Regions from separate parts of the Kluyvera sp. CRP genome, predicted to be linked through region 1. Evidence: predicted binding sites of a transcription regulator. Region 1 holds the regulator's gene; the other holds the start of a gene.
What was found. The regulator ArgR, encoded in region 1, controls arginine synthesis, uptake and breakdown. The targets are predictions, from matches to a motif close to ANTGAATAAAAATACANT.
Positions count from the first base shown of each region.

Region 2: a site for ArgR is predicted at 4,281-4,298, ahead of argF (ornithine carbamoyltransferase). Genes of this name have one in related genera too.

Region 1 is NZ_CP082841.1:1,656,228-1,664,308, forward strand. Features, by position in the region: gene K7B04_RS07770 (NAD-dependent succinate-semialdehyde dehydrogenase) at 1-1,248, shown strand, start outside; gene K7B04_RS07775 (barstar family protein) at 1,274-1,549, shown strand; gene yhcN-B (DUF1471 family stress response protein YhcN-B) at 1,602-1,868, opposite strand; gene yhcN (peroxide/acid stress response protein YhcN) at 1,988-2,251, opposite strand; gene argR (transcriptional regulator ArgR) at 2,627-3,097, opposite strand; gene mdh (malate dehydrogenase) at 3,542-4,480, shown strand; gene degS (outer membrane-stress sensor serine endopeptidase DegS) at 4,538-5,605, opposite strand; gene degQ (serine endoprotease DegQ) at 5,696-7,072, opposite strand; gene zapG (Z-ring associated protein ZapG) at 7,211-7,609, opposite strand; gene zapE (cell division protein ZapE) at 7,808-8,081, shown strand, end outside.
Region 2 is NZ_CP082841.1:495,833-503,913, forward strand. Features, by position in the region: gene K7B04_RS02270 (valine--tRNA ligase) at 1-1,213, shown strand, start outside; gene K7B04_RS02275 (GNAT family N-acetyltransferase) at 1,432-1,935, shown strand; gene K7B04_RS02280 (topoisomerase II) at 1,961-2,791, opposite strand; gene miaE (tRNA isopentenyl-2-thiomethyl-A-37 hydroxylase MiaE) at 2,936-3,694, opposite strand; gene rraB (ribonuclease E inhibitor RraB) at 3,746-4,165, opposite strand; gene argF (ornithine carbamoyltransferase) at 4,326-5,330, shown strand; gene K7B04_RS02300 (YhcH/YjgK/YiaL family protein) at 5,370-5,822, opposite strand; gene K7B04_RS02305 (pyrBI operon leader peptide) at 6,087-6,191, shown strand; gene pyrB (aspartate carbamoyltransferase) at 6,229-7,164, shown strand; gene pyrI (aspartate carbamoyltransferase regulatory subunit) at 7,177-7,638, shown strand; gene ridA (2-iminobutanoate/2-iminopropanoate deaminase) at 7,712-8,081, shown strand, end outside.

The DNA.
Region 1 (8,081 bases):
GCAAAAGCACGCTCGGAGCTGCTTTATCGCTGGTATCAGCTGATGATTGAAAACAAAAGCTGGCTGGCGCGTCTGATGACCATTGAACAAGGCAAACCGCTGAAAGAGGCGGAAGGGGAAGTGGATTACGCGGCGAGCTTTATCCAGTGGTTTGCCGAACAGGGCAAGCGGGCAAATGGGGAGATCATTCCCCCGGCGAAACCCGGCTCGCGCATTCTGGCGACGCGTGAACCGATTGGCGTGGTGGCGGCGATTACGCCGTGGAACTTCCCGATGGCGATGCTGACCCGTAAGCTCGGTCCGGCGCTGGCCGCGGGCTGTACCGGGGTGATTAAACCTGCCAACAACACACCGCTTTGCGCGTTCGCGCTGCTGGCGCTGGCGAAAAAAGCCGGGATCCCTGACGGGGTGCTGAACGCGGTGGCGGGGAACACGGCGGAAATCAGCGACGCCATAATGGCGAGCCACGACGTGCGTAAGATCTCCTTCACCGGCTCGACGGCGGTGGGGAAAACGTTGGTGCGTAACGCTGCGGAAACCATGAAGAAAGTCTCGATGGAGCTGGGGGGCAATGCGCCCTATATCGTCTTTGAGGATGCGGATATCGACGCGGCGGTACAGGGGGCGGTAGCCAATAAATTCCGCAACGCCGGGCAGGTGTGCGTCAGCGTGAACCGTTTCTATATTCACGATAGCGTCTATGACCGTTTCACCAGCCAGCTTGCCGCCGCCGTGAAAGCGCTGAAAGTCGGCAACGGTCTGGATGATGGCGTGGTCGTTGGCCCGCTGATTGAAGCGGCGGCAGTGAAAAAAGTGCGTGAGCACGTAGAAGACGCCGTCTCGAAGGGGGCGAAGGTGCTGGCTGGCGGTCAGCCTCATGAGCTGGGCGGCAACTTCTGGCAGCCGACGGTGCTGGGCGACTGTCAGGAACAGATGCTGCTGGCGAAGGAAGAGACGTTTGGCCCGCTGGCGGCGTGCTTCCGCTTCCGCGATGAGGATGACGTTATTCACCGGGCGAATGATACGCCCTACGGCCTGGCCGCCTATTTCTATACGCAAAACCTGTCTCGCGTGTTCCGCGTCTCGCAGGCGTTAGAAAGCGGGATGATCGGTATTAACGAATGTGCAGTGTCAACTGAGCTGGGGCCATTCGGCGGCGTTAAGGAGTCCGGGCTGGGGCGTGAAGGCTCGGTGCTGGGACTGGAAGAGTACCTTGAGGTAAAAACGCTGCACATTGGGGGACTTTAGTTTGCAGGATGGGAGAGGGCGTGAGATGAAAATCTATACTTTTGATTTTGACGAGATAGAGGATCAGGGCGATTTTTATCGGGAGTTCGCTCAACTCTTTGCCCTCGATCGTGAGTCGATTCGCGATTTGGACGCACTTTGGGATGCGGTCACCGGCCCACAAATGCCGTTACCGCTGGAGATCGAGTTTATCCATCTCGACGACAAGCAGCGCCGTCGCTACGGCGCGCTGATTCTGCTGTTTGATGAAGCGGAAGAAGAGCTGGAAGGGATGCTGCGGTTCAACGTGCAACGAGCATAAAAAAGCCCTCGCATAAGGGCGAGGGCAAGTCGTCGGACAAGACGACGAGGGTTTATTTGTACAGCTCAGCCGTAGCGTGCCAATGGTCGCCGGTACGGGCTTCAATAATGCGGTAGCTGCTGGCGCCTTGTTTTTCGGCTTTAGCGGCTAATGCGCTGCGCATATCCATCGGGTCGCTACCGATCTGAGAAACAGAAACGGTGCCGACGGATTGCAGATTCTGTGCCTGCTCCGCGTTAACCTGTTGCACTGCGGCGCTTGCGCCGAAGGACAGAACGGATGCCAGACCAAGGGATGCGATGATCATTGCGCTTTTCATAATGTTTTACTCCTCACCATATTCTTCATTCTTCAGCGGTGAGAGGATGTTGTTTCTGATTCCTGGGACCGCTGGGTATTAAACTTTTCTACACTGCCGACGTGCTGCCTGACGCGAACTTATTTGTACAGTTCAGCCGTTGCGTGCCAATGAGCGCCGGTACGCGCTTCAATGATGCGATAGGATGATGCACCTTGTTCTTCCGCTTTTTTGTTCAGCATTTCGTGCATATCCATCGGAGATGAACCGACGGAACCGATGGAAACGGTGCCGATTGACTGACGGCTTTGGGCTTGATCGCTGCTGATAGAGTCAGCGGCAAACGCACCGAAAGAGATAACGGAAAGGATGCTCAGAGCGGCAACAGTTGTTTTGATTTTCATGATACTCACCTCGTCGAATTTTTTTGGAAGGTCTTTGTTTTGTGACCCTCATCACGAAATTAAGTATACACTAATCACATAAAATATTAATACCTAGCTAATGGTTTCGCGTGTAATTAGATGTCAAAAATCGTCATTTTTAGAACAGATACGTATAAAAAAAGAGACATTTCGGTAAAGTTAAGTGTAAATAATGAGTGAAATTAAATAGATATTAGAATTTGATTTTTTGTGCGCTTATGAACGGATATATTCACTGGTTCTATGATTGTGGGCAGAAAATCGCACTTAATGTTAACGAGACGGGAGTGAAACGTAGGGGAATTTGCAGTTAAAGCAGCTCCTCTGGTGGACCAGAGGAGAAAGGAAGAGGGATTACAGCTCCTGCTCGAACAGAACCTGGATGGCCTCGTAGAGATCTTTAACGGTGAACCCGCGTGCCGGCGTGGTGAAAATCGTGTCGTCACCGGCAATACTGCCGAGAATGCCTTCCGCTTTGCCCAGAGAGTCAAGCAGGCGAGCGATCAGCTGTGCAGCGCCGGGGCTGGTATGGATAACCACGACCGCATCGTTGTAATCAATATCCAGCACCAGATTCTTCAGCGGGCTGGTGGTTGTCGGCACGCCCAGCTCGGCCGGCAGGCAGTAAACCATTTCCATTTTAGCGTTGCGGGTACGCACGGCGCCAAACTTGGTCAGCATACGAGAAACTTTGGACTGGTTAATATTATCGAAACCTTCTTCCTGCAAGGCCTGAACAATTTCGCCCTGAGAGCTAAATTTTTCTTCCTTCAGTAATGCTTTAAAGGCTTTAACTAATTCTTCTTGTTTAGTTGAACTTCGCATAAGTCACCCGAGTATGGTGGTGAAATTAACATTATTATGCATATAGGTGAATTTTTATGCAAAATAATTTGCTCCAGAGGCTAAGCCAAATAGAGAAAGGGCGGATTTTATCAAAAATTAGACCTAAGAAACATGCCTATATCACGGGATCCAAATAAGTTAAAAGTAAATGAAATGTTATTAAATTGCTGTTGTTTTACGCAACATGCTGAGTATATTGTAATCGATAGTTGATGAAAATTTGGTTTCGTAGAAAGGCCTTTTTCTGGGAGTAATGCGGATGCTGTTGAATGGCCCGCATTCTGTAAGCAATTATATTGTAATTATTTACCTTGTGAATTAAGGTCGCCGCAACGGAGTAACAACTGGTATCTCCTGCGTTGGTTTATGCGGTCCACGACAGGTTGTTACCTGAAAGTCATTAACCATAATAAGGAGTTTAGGATGAAAGTCGCAGTCCTTGGTGCCGCCGGCGGTATTGGCCAGGCGCTTGCCCTACTACTAAAGACCCAACTGCCTTCAGGTTCAGAACTCTCTCTCTATGATATTGCCCCCGTCACGCCAGGTGTGGCGGTCGATCTCAGCCATATTCCGACGGATGTTAAAATCAAAGGCTTCTCCGGTGAAGATGCTACGCCTGCGCTGGAAGGGGCTGATGTGGTCCTGATTTCTGCCGGTGTGGCGCGTAAGCCCGGTATGGATCGCTCCGATCTGTTTAACGTTAACGCCGGTATTGTTAAAAACCTGGTGCAACAAATCGCCAAAACTGCCCCGAAAGCCTGTATTGGTATTATCACCAACCCGGTGAATACCACAGTGGCCATTGCCGCTGAAGTGCTGAAAAAGGCGGGCGTATATGACAAGAACAAACTGTTCGGCGTGACCACGCTGGATATCATCCGCTCCAACACTTTCGTGGCGGAGCTAAAAGGTAAAAGCGCCAGCGAAGTTGAAGTGCCGGTGATAGGCGGCCACTCTGGCGTGACCATTCTGCCTTTATTATCGCAAATCTCCGGCGTGAGCTTCTCCGATCAGGAAGTGAACGACCTGACCAAACGCATCCAGAACGCGGGCACCGAAGTGGTGGAAGCGAAGGCGGGTGGCGGCTCGGCTACGCTCTCCATGGGCCAGGCGGCGGCGCGTTTCGGCCTGTCTCTGGTTCGCGCCCTGCAGGGCGAGAAGGGCGTGGTTGAATGCGCCTATGTCGAAGGAGACGGCCAGTACGCGCGCTTCTTCTCGCAGCCGCTGCTGTTAGGTAAAAACGGGATTGAAGAACGCCAGTCGATTGGCAAACTGAGCGCTTACGAACAGCAGGCGCTGGAAGGTATGCTTGAGACGCTGAGAAAAGATATTCAGCTGGGTGAAGATTTCATCAATAAATAAGGCGTGACGCCTTAGACGTGACAAAGGGGCCAATGGCCCCTTTGCTTTTTCTGCTGCTTAGCCCGACGCAGGATATTCCTGAATGGTGACCTGCATGGTCAGTTTCTTATCATCACGCATCACGACCACCGGAATGACCGATCCCGGACGAATCTCGGCGACCTGGTCCATGGTTTCCAGCGCGGAAATCGCCGGTTTGCCGTTGACCGAAATAATCACGTCGTTGTTCTGAATGCCCGCCTGTGCCGCCGGGCCGTCCGGGGCTATCTCATTGACGACAATCCCCTGAATTTGATCGATACCGCCGCCTTGTGAATGCAGCGGGGCAATTTCTCGTCCGCTGATGCCGATAAAGCCGCGAATCACGCGTCCGTCACGAATCAGCTTATCCATAATTTTGGTTGCCAGCTGGAACGGAATGGCGAAACTCAGCCCCTCCGGGGTTTCACCGTCGTTACTCTTATCGAAAGAGAGGGTGTTAATGCCCATCAGCTCACCCAGCGAGTTGACCAGCGCGCCGCCGGAGTTACCGTGGTTGATAGAGGCATCGGTCTGCAGAAAGTTCTGTCGACCACTTGGGTTGAGGCCGATACGACCGGTCGCGCTGATAATCCCCTGAGTAATGGTCTGCCCGAGGTTGTACGGGTTGCCGATGGCCAGCACTACGTCACCGATGTGCGGTGTGCGCTTCGGGTTAATGGGGATAACCGGCAGGCCGCCGGTGGCGTTGATCTTCAGCACCGCCAGATCGGTCAGGCTATCGGAGCCGACCAGCAGGGCTTCAAACACGCGACCATCCTGGAGGGCGACGATGATCTGATCGGCATCGTTGATCACATGTTTGTTGGTAATAATGTAGCCGCGCTCGTCCATGATCACCCCGGATCCGAGCGTTTTGATTTCCAGCTGATTATTGGTGTTGCTGTTCAGACTGCGGTTATAGACGTTCACCACCGCAGGGGCAGCGCGGCGCACCGCCGTGTTATAGCTGGAGGGGGCTTCATCTGTACTGCTAAAGCGCTCGGTGGATAATGGATTCCACTGACGCAACGAAGGGACGGTGACAATGAGTATGCCGCCAACCAGTAAACCAAGTGCAACCGAACGTAAGAGCTTTACAAGCATGATACAGGCATCGTTGATGAGGAAACTGGACGAAGCATACCACGAGAAAAACCGGACATACATTCCAGGCTATGCCCGGTTTTTCGTGGATTAGCGCAGAAGCAGGTAAATACTTTCATTACCGCGTATGACATTCAGCGCGATAACCGCCGGTTTCGCTTCCAGCACCTTGCGCAGTTCGGCAATCGACTGTGTCGGCTGGCGGTTGATACCGATGATGACGTCATCTTTATGCAGGCCGATTTGCGCGGCAGGGCTACCTTTTTCCACGCCAGAAATGACAACCCCTTTAGTGCCGCTTTTCGCCTGGCCATCGCTGAGCGATGCCCCTTCCAGCGCCGGGATAATCAGCTGTGCGCTGGCGGTTGATGAGGCGCTCTTATCCAGCGTCACCTCTACTTCCAGCGGTTTACCGTCCCGGAGCAGGCCCAATTTGACCTTCGAACCCGGTTCCGTGGTGGCGATGCGGGAACGCAACTCGGCGAAACTATTCAGCGGCTTGCCGTTCAGGCTGGTAATCACGTCGCCGGATTTAATTCCCGCTTTTGCTGAACCGGAGCCAGGCAGCACTTCGCTAACGAATGCCCCGCGCTGCACATCGAGATTAAACGCTTTGGCGATGTCGGCGGTCATCTCCATACCGCGGATGCCGAGCAGGCCGCGTTTGATTTCACCGAACTGAATCAGCTGTTGAGCCAGGGTCTGTGCCATGTTGCTCGGGATAGCAAAGCCGATACCGACGCTGCCGCCACCGGGCGCCAGAATGGCGGTGTTGATACCGATCAGCTCGCCGTTCAGGTTCAGCAGCGCGCCGCCGGAGTTGCCGCGGTTGATAGCCGCATCGGTCTGAATGAAGTTCTCCAGCCCTTCCAGATTGAGGCCGCTACGGCCCAGCGCCGAGACGATACCGGATGTGACGGTCTGCCCCAGGCCGAACGGGTTCCCGACGGCCACGGCGAAGTCGCCCACGCGCAGTTTGTCGGAATCGGCGATGGCGATTTGCGTCAAATGGCTGGCTTTCTGGATTTGCAGCAGCGCAATGTCGCTCTGGTCGTCGCTACCGATAAGCTTCGCTTCAAACTCACGGCCATCGTTCAACTGAACGCTGATTTTCTGCGCGTCGCTGATGACGTGATTGTTGGTTAGCACGTAGCCTTTAATGGCATCAATAATGACGCCGGAGCCCAGACCTTCAAACTGCTGGGTGGGCTCATTGGCCGTGTTGCCGCCATCGTCGCCAAAGAACTTTTTGAGCTCGTCTGGCACCTGTTGATTCACGGGAGCCGTTCCTTCTACCTGAACGCTCACCACCGCAGGCAGCACTTTCTCCAGCATCGGCGCGAGGCTAGGCAGCGCGCCCTGGCCTGGAACCTGTGTCGGCAGCGACGCGAACACCGGCGCTGGAGCGGCGAGGGATAACCCAACGCTTAACGCCAACGCACTTAACAGTAAAGTTGATTTATTCATTGATGCTGGCCCTCATGACCCTGGATGCAAGAACACGACTTCCCGAAAAGACTGATGTTATTGAAGTAAATATAGACGGCGTAGGCAGAAGAGGACGGGCGCATGCCATGCGCCCGTAAAATATTTGTGGAATGCAGATTAATCGCGTTTTGCACCGCTACGCAGCAGACCGGATGCGCCGTCGGAGTAGTCGCGCGGCATCTGTACCGGCGCCTGATCGTTTCCGGCTTCGGACTCGGCCAGACGGTTGCGGAACGGGTTGGCTTCCGCAGACATGCCCGGCAGCAGATTGCTGGAGCTTTTCGCCATATGCTGGTAGATCTGGCGATAGTCATCGGCCATGTTATCGAGCAGCTCGGCGCTGCGGGCGAAATGGCTAACCAGCTCTTCGCGGTACTCTTCCAGCTCGGCTTTGTTTTTCTCCAGCTCGTACTGCAACGCCTGCTGCTGGCGTAATTTACGATTACCAAAACGCATGGCTACGGCACCGATGATGATACCGACAACTAACCCAATTAGCGCGTATTCCCAGGTCATGAACATCTCCCATTGTTTTGTTGTTCCGTAGGGTATTGGCGGCTTCGGCAACTCCATACCAGCGCCCGATAGTGCCACTATAACCGCTAATCCTGTAGAAGTGGAATCCTGACGCATCATCGCGTAGTGTAGAACGGACTTTTTTTAGTCAATCGTGAAGTAAGACATACCGGTTTTCAAAGGAATAACAATTAGATCATGCAAAGCCAGTCCCCCACATCGCGCTACCTTCAGGCCCTCGAGGAGGGCAGCCATCAACCTGACGATGTTCAGCGCGAGGCGGTAAACCGTCTCGATACCATTTACCAGGAACTCCAGCATAAAACGCCCGTCTCCGCCCCTGTCGGTGGCCTGCGCGCGCGTTTTGGCAAACTGCTCGGCAAGAAAGAGCCTGACGCGCCGAGCGCCGTACGCGGCCTGTATATGTGGGGCGGCGTGGGGCGAGGGAAAACCTGGCTGATGGATATGTTCT
Region 2 (8,081 bases), 1.2 Mb from region 1:
CGACGACGAAGGCCAGAAGATGTCCAAATCCAAGGGTAACGTTATTGACCCGCTGGATATGGTCGACGGCATCTCCCTGCCGGAGCTGCTGGAAAAACGTACCGGCAACATGATGCAGCCGCAGCTGGCTGAGAAGATTGCCAAGCGTACCGAGAAGCAGTTCCCGAACGGTATCGAGCCGCACGGCACCGACGCCCTGCGCTTTACCCTGGCGGCGCTGGCTTCGACCGGCCGCGATATCAACTGGGATATGAAGCGTCTTGAAGGTTACCGTAACTTCTGTAACAAGCTGTGGAACGCCAGCCGCTTTGTGCTGATGAACACCGAAGATCAGGATTGCGGCTTCAACGGCGGCGAAATGACGCTGTCGCTGGCGGACCGCTGGATCCTCGCGGAATTCAACCAGACCGTGAAAGCGTACCGCGAAGCGCTGGATAACTTCCGCTTCGACATCGCCGCGGGCATTCTGTATGAATTCACCTGGAACCAGTTCTGCGACTGGTATCTGGAACTGACCAAGCCGGTAATGACCGGGGGTTCCGAGTCTGAACTACGCGGTACCCGCAATACGCTGGTTACCGTGCTGGAAGGTCTGCTGCGCCTGGCACACCCGATCATCCCGTTCATCACCGAAACTATCTGGCAGCGCGTGAAGGTCATTTGCGGTATTACCGCTGACACCATCATGCTACAGCCGTTCCCGGAATATAACGCGGCGCAGGTTGATGAAGCTGCGCTGGCCGATACCGAATGGCTGAAGCAAGCGATCGTTGCCGTACGTAACATTCGTGCGGAAATGAACATCGCCCCGGGCAAACCGCTGGAGCTGCTGCTGCGTGGTTGCAGCGCTGACGCGATGCGTCGCGTGAACGACAACCGTAGCTTCCTGCTGAACCTGGCGCGTCTGGAAAGCATCACCGTGCTGCCTGCCGATGATAAAGGTCCGGTTTCCGTGACCAAAATCATCGACGGCGCCGAACTGCTGATCCCGATGGCGGGCCTCATCAACAAAGAAGATGAGCTGGCGCGTCTGGCGAAAGAAGTGGCGAAAATCGAAGGTGAGATTGCCCGTATCGAAGGCAAACTCTCCAACGAAGGCTTCGTCGCCCGCGCGCCGGAAGCGGTCATTGCCAAAGAGCGTGAGAAGCTGGACGGTTATGCAGAAGCGAAAGCGAAGCTGATTGAGCAGCAGGCGGTCATCGCCGCGCTGTAATCATCGTGCCTGTACGTTTGCCGGATGGCGCTGCGCTTATCCGGCCTACAGCACCGTCAACGTAGGTCGGATAAGCGTAGCGCCATCCGACACCGCAGACGACAAAAGCCTCTGATGCAAATGCTCAGAGGCTTTTTATTGAATTATCCTCGCTTGCGCTCCCCCTCACCGCAGTGGTATTAACTGCATATGTTCCACATTTCTGTCATGAGTTCGCTATGAGTGTCATTACACCTGTCTCGGCGACGCTACGCCGCATCACCGCCGACGACAACGCGGCTATCGCCCATGTGATTCGCCAGGTCTCCGCCGAATATGGCCTGACTGCTGATAAAGGCTACACCGTGGCCGACCCAAATCTCGACGAGTTGTTTCAGGTCTACAGCCAGCCTGGCGCGGCGTATTGGGTGGTTGAGCAGAATGGTCAGGTGGTGGGCGGCGGCGGTGTTGCGCCGTTAGGTTGTAGCGAACCGGATATCTGCGAACTGCAAAAAATGTATTTCCTGCCGAGCGTGCGCGGTCAGGGGCTGGCGAAGCGGCTGGCACTGATGGCGCTGGATCACGCCCGTGAGCAGGGGTTTAAACAGTGCTATCTGGAAACGACCGCGTTTCTGACGGAAGCCATTCGTCTTTACGAGCGTTTGGGGTTCGCGCATATTGCGGAACCCCTCGGTTGCACCGGTCACGTCGACTGTGAAGTCCGGATGTTAAAACCCCTCTGAGGTTATCCTGAGGGGAACGACAACGTTATTGCATCTCGGCAGACAACATCAGGCGTATCACGCCGGCCGCACGCGCGGTCGGCAGTTTAAGTACCTGAGCCCATAAATCCTGCACCATGTCACAGGTCAGCTTCTCTTTTCCCACGCCTTTATTTGGGTCAGCCATGATTTGAATATCCTGGCCATAACGCTGCACCAGCGTCGGGCTGAGGGTTTGCAGGTCCTGAAGCGCCAGCTGTTTTTCTTCTGCCGTCACGGTATGTTTTTTCGGGCCATGAGAGGCATACAGCATGCCCATGTCGCTCGCCATACGACGATCCATGATCTCGCGAGGAATAATGCGCACCGGATTAATCCCACCTTTTACCGCCGGGAACAGAAAACGGAAGCACTCGTCGTCCCCCACTTTCTGCACCGCAGCAATCTGCTCGAGATTAATCTTCATATAGCCAATCACCTCGGCATCAGGTGCCTGCTGCAAACGCGCCATCTGCATCTGCAGGATCTGCGGCTGAATGGCGTCAATAATCTGCTGCTCGCTTTTTCCGGCCTCTTTCATCTGTGCCGACTGGTTGCGGATATGCTCCCACAGAGCAGGTTCCTGCTCTTTAATGACCTGATAAACGGGCATGGTCAGCATCGCATCTTCGAATTTCTGCGCTTCCGTTTTTCCATAGTCCGGGCTTTCGCGCGGAATCAGGTAATGCACGTCAAACAGATTCCAGCCGACGATCGCAACCACGAAAATCACCCCGCCCGCGATCTTGCCAATCCAGCCTTTTTTGCGAAATACCCCCACGATGATGGCGATAACCGCGCCGATATACCCTGCCAGTAATACGTGTGCCCAGTTCATTGAATTTCCTTACCCAAATCAATCGTTATTCCGGGGATTATGCTTCCCCGTGATGAGTTTCGATTATTGCGGTAAAGATGAACGATTTCCAGCCACCAAATTTTTCTGCTGCAGGCTAGAAAGGTGTAAGGCCAGGCGGATAACTTATACCGGCACGCCGCTATGAAAGCGGAACTCATTATCGGGAGAAGTGATAAGCCCAGCCTCCACTTCCCCAAAAAAACGCACCCGATCGCCAATGTCGTTCGCCGAAATCTGCTGTGCCAGCGCCAGATAATCCTGATAGTGCCGCGCCTCGGATCGCAGCAGCGACAGATAAAACGCCTGCAAATCCGCCTCCAGATAAGGCGCTAACGCGGCAAAGCGCTCGCAGGAGCGGGCTTCGATATACGCTCCGCAAATCAGCTTATCAATCAGCGTCAGCGGCTCGTGGGTTCGTACCTCTTTGAGCATGCCTTTGGCATAGCGGCTGGCGGTAATTTTGACATAGGGAATATTGCGACGCTGCATCGCCTCACGCACCTGCCAGAAGTGGTGCAGCTCCTCTTTAATCAGCAGCACCATGCTGTCTATCAACTGACGTCCCCAAGGGTCGTCAGTCTGCGGCATCGCGCTTTTGTTTATCTGCTTATTCAGCGCGGCGAAATCCGGCTCTTCTCCCTCACGAAAGGCAAAGGCTTCATACGGCTTAAGCCAGTCGAGCAGCGCCTGCGAACCCGCTTTGTCGGCGACATATTTACGCACCAGCAGCATTGCCGTTTGCGCCGCTTTCAGCTCGCAAACTAAATGGTCAGTCAGCAACAGAGGTAGATTTTCCGGATCGCGGGCTTTATCGAGCCATGCCTGAGGCGTTTTACAGTGCAGAAAGTTGAGAACCGGGGAGAGTATTTGCGGGTAATCCATACCGAAATCCTTACCTACGGCAGCGGGCGCTGCCGTAGGTGATAAGATGACTTAGTGACGTACGCCGTCGTCTTCTTCGTCGACGTAATCTTCGTCGTCATCGCCTTCTTCGCCGTTCGGGTCTTCGTAGTAGGTGCCCCAACCGTCGTATTCCACTTCAAATTTCTCGGCCAGGTTCATCAGTTGCTCAACCTGTGCGTCAATCAGCTCGGCATTCAGCGCGCATTCACTGAGGATGTCGCAGCAGATCACGGTGTCGCCTTCTTCCACTTCCAGCTCTTCCGGCTCAGTCACTTCATAGCCCAGCTTGAACGCTTCGACTGCCGCTTTTTCCAGGCTTTCGAAATCGTCGGCGGAAAGGTGGTGCTCAATGGTGTACAGCGCGTCAGGATCGCTGCCGTCTTCCAGCAGTTCTTCAATAATCAGACGTGTTTCTTCACGCTGCTCTTCCAGGTGTTCCGGGTTTGCCATGGCTCTTTCCTCATAATGTGGCTGATACTCTTATTGTCACATACCGTTGCCATTGCCTCCACCTTTCCGATAAAGATTTGTTATTGGGGTTGCAAATGAATATTCATACATATAAAGTGAATTTTAATTCAATAAGTGGCTTAAGCCAGGTGAGGGAAAAATGTCTACTCTGTATAAAAAGAACTTCTTAAAATTACTCGATTTTACCCCTGCAGAAATCACCACGCTGCTGCAACTCGCGGCAAAACTAAAAGCGGATAAAAAAAGCGGCACGGAGTCGCCGAACCTGACCGGTAAAAACATCGCGCTCATCTTCGAAAAAGACTCGACCCGCACCCGATGCTCTTTCGAAGTTGCCGCTTACGATCAGGGCGCTCGCGTCACTTATCTTGGTTCCAGCGGCAGCCAGATTGGCCATAAAGAGTCGATTAAAGACACCGCGCGCGTGCTGGGCCGCATGTATGACGGCATTCAGTATCGCGGCTACGGCCAGGAAGTGGTCGAAACGCTGGCCGAGTACTCCGGCGTGCCGGTGTGGAACGGCTTGACCGACGAATTCCACCCGACCCAGCTGCTGGCTGACCTGCTGACCATGCAGGAGCACCTGCCGGGCAAAGCATTCAACGAAATGACGTTGGTCTATGCCGGAGACGCGCGCAACAACATGGGTAACTCCATGCTGGAAGCCGCAGCGTTAACCGGCCTGGATCTGCGCCTTGTGGCGCCAAAAGCGTGCTGGCCGGAAGAGAGCCTGGTGGCCGAGTGTAAAGCGCTGGCGCAGAAAAATGGCGGCAACGTGACGCTGACGGAAGATATCGCCGCAGGCGTAAAAGGGGCCGATTTTATCTATACCGACGTGTGGGTCTCGATGGGCGAAGCCAAAGAGAAGTGGGCGGAACGTATTGCCCTGCTGCGCGACTATCAGGTCAACAGCGCCATGATGAAGCTCACCGGCAACCCGCAGGTCAAATTCCTGCACTGCCTGCCTGCATTCCATGATGACCAGACGACGCTGGGTAAGAAAATGGCCGCTGAGTACGGTATGCACGGTGGGATGGAGGTGACCGACGAGGTCTTTGAATCACCAGCCAGCATCGTGTTTGATCAAGCTGAAAATCGCATGCACACTATCAAAGCCGTGATGGTGGCGACGCTGAGCCAATAAGCGGGCTACGCCCTGGCCTGACGGTCAGGGCGTGACTTCTCAGGCAACCAGCAGTTTCACCACCAGCTTACGCACTTTCGCCGGCGTGCCGACAGCGCACAGCGGTTTATGTACTTCACCCGGGTAAAACACCACGAAGTCACCTTCGCTCATCACCACCATTTTTTCCTGCACGCCTTCCGGCAGGAAAGCGATGTCTTTGTCGGCCAGCCAGTCAGTGTCCGGTTTGCCCGCAGGCTGGGTGCTGAACGCCATCCCTTCCTGACCACTCAGCACCACCTGGATATCCAGGTAACGCGCGTGATACTCGGCGCGACGCTCGGCAAATGGCTCGGTCATGTTTTCTGAAACCATATAAAACAGACGGTTGCCGTCAATGTCGTATTTCCCTTCCGGGGTTTCCGCGGTAACGTTAGCCTTAATGTAGGCAATCGCCTGACGCAGTTCTTCCGGCAGCCAGGACTGCACGTTGTGAATATTGCCAATAATCATGATGACTCCACAAATAAAACGATGTTTCAATTTTTAGTTGTTATACGTAAATTCGCGATACCATACCAGCACTTTTTACCCTGTTATTGCGGTCCTGCCGGTTTAGCGCACAGTTTGTGCCAGGCGAGTGGCGTTAAGAATTTAAATGCATAAAAAGCGAATACTCATTCTATGAGAATCGTTTTCGTTGATTAAAATGTGAATTCAGCGCTTGATCCCTTACCAAAGCTGCGTATAATGCCAGCCGTTTTGCCGGGAGGAATTATGGTTCAGTGTGTACGACATCGCGTCTTACCGCGTCTGAAAAAAGACGCTGGCCTGCCGTTTTTCCTTTCCGTTGCATCCGTATTCGTAAAGCCCCTTATTTAAGGGGCTTTTTTTTTTGCGCCGTCGTCAGGAGATAAACATGGCTAATCCGCTGTATCAAAAACACATCATTTCCATAAACGATCTCAGCCGCGAAGACCTTGAGCTGGTTTTGGCGACCGCCGCTAAACTGAAAGCCAATCCGCAGCCTGAGCTGCTGAAGCACAAGGTCATTGCCAGCTGTTTCTTCGAAGCCTCGACGCGTACCCGCCTCTCGTTTGAAACCTCCATGCATCGCCTGGGCGCCAGCGTGGTGGGTTTTTCCGACAGCGCCAACACCTCGCTCGGCAAAAAAGGCGAAACCCTGGCTGACACCATCTCCGTCATCAGCACCTACGTCGACGCCATCGTGATGCGTCACCCGCAGGAAGGCGCGGCGCGTCTGGCGACCGAATTCTCCGGCGGTATTCCGGTACTCAACGCCGGTGACGGCGCAAACCAGCACCCGACGCAAACGCTGCTGGATCTGTTCACCATTCAGGAAACCCAGGGCCGTCTCGAAAATCTCAACATCGCGATGGTTGGTGACCTGAAGTATGGCCGCACCGTACATTCACTGACCCAGGCGCTGGCGAAATTTAACGCTAACCGCTTCTACTTCATCGCCCCGGACGCGCTGGCGATGCCGCAGTACATCCTCGATATGCTCGACGAGAAAGGTATCGCCTGGAGCCTGCATAGCGCCATTGAAGAGGTGATGGCCGAGGTCGACATTCTCTACATGACCCGCGTGCAGAAAGAACGTCTCGACCCGTCCGAATACGCCAACGTGAAAGCGCAGTTTGTCCTGCGCGCCGCAGACCTGGTCGGCGCACGCGACAATATGAAAGTGCTGCACCCGCTGCCGCGCATTGACGAGATCACTACCGATGTCGATAAGACGCCGCACGCCTGGTACTTCCAGCAGGCCGGCAACGGCATCTTCGCCCGCCAGGCGTTACTGGCACTGGTACTGAATAGCGAACTGGCTCTGTAAGAGGGAATGACGATGACACACGACAACAAATTGCAGGTAGAAGCCATCAAACGTGGCACCGTGATCGACCACATCCCGGCACAAGTCGGTTTTAAACTGCTGACGCTGTTCAAGCTGACCGAAACTGACCAGCGCATCACCATCGGTCTGAACCTGCCGTCCGGTGAAATGGGCCGCAAAGATCTGATTAAAATTGAGAATACCTTCCTCACTGATGAGCAGGTTAACCAACTGTCGCTGTACGCCCCACAGGCTACCGTGAACCGTATCGACAACTATGAAGTGGTGGGCAAATCGCGTCCGAGCCTGCCGGATCGTATTGAGAGCGTGCTGGTGTGCCCAAACAGCAACTGCATCAGCCACGCTGAGCCAGTTTCCTCCAGCTTTGCAGTGAAAAAACGCGCCGATGACGTTGCACTCAAATGCAAATACTGTGAAAAAGAGTTTTCCCATTATGTGGTGCTGGCCAACTAATTGCGGTTGGTATTGGAATTAGGCGTCCCTATAATGGCTACGACCTAATTACTGCAGTTCATCTGGAGATATCATGAGCAAAACTATTGCGACGGAAAATGCACCAGCAGCTATCGGCCCATACGTTCAGGGCGTTGACCTGGGCAGCATGATCATCACTTCCGGTCAGATCCCGGTTGACCCGAAAACCGGCAGCGTGCCGGAAGACGTGTCCGCACAGGCGCGCCAGTCGCTGGAAAACGTCAAAGCGATCGTTGAGGCCGCGGGCCTGAAAGTGGGCGATATCGTAAAAACGACCGTTTTCGTAAAAGATCTCAACGATTTCGCGACCGTTAACGCCACTTACGAAGCGTTCTTCACCGAGCACAATGCCACCTTCCCGGCGCGTTCCTGCGTTGAAGTGGCGCGTCTGCCGAAAGACGTGAAGATTGAAATCGAAGCGA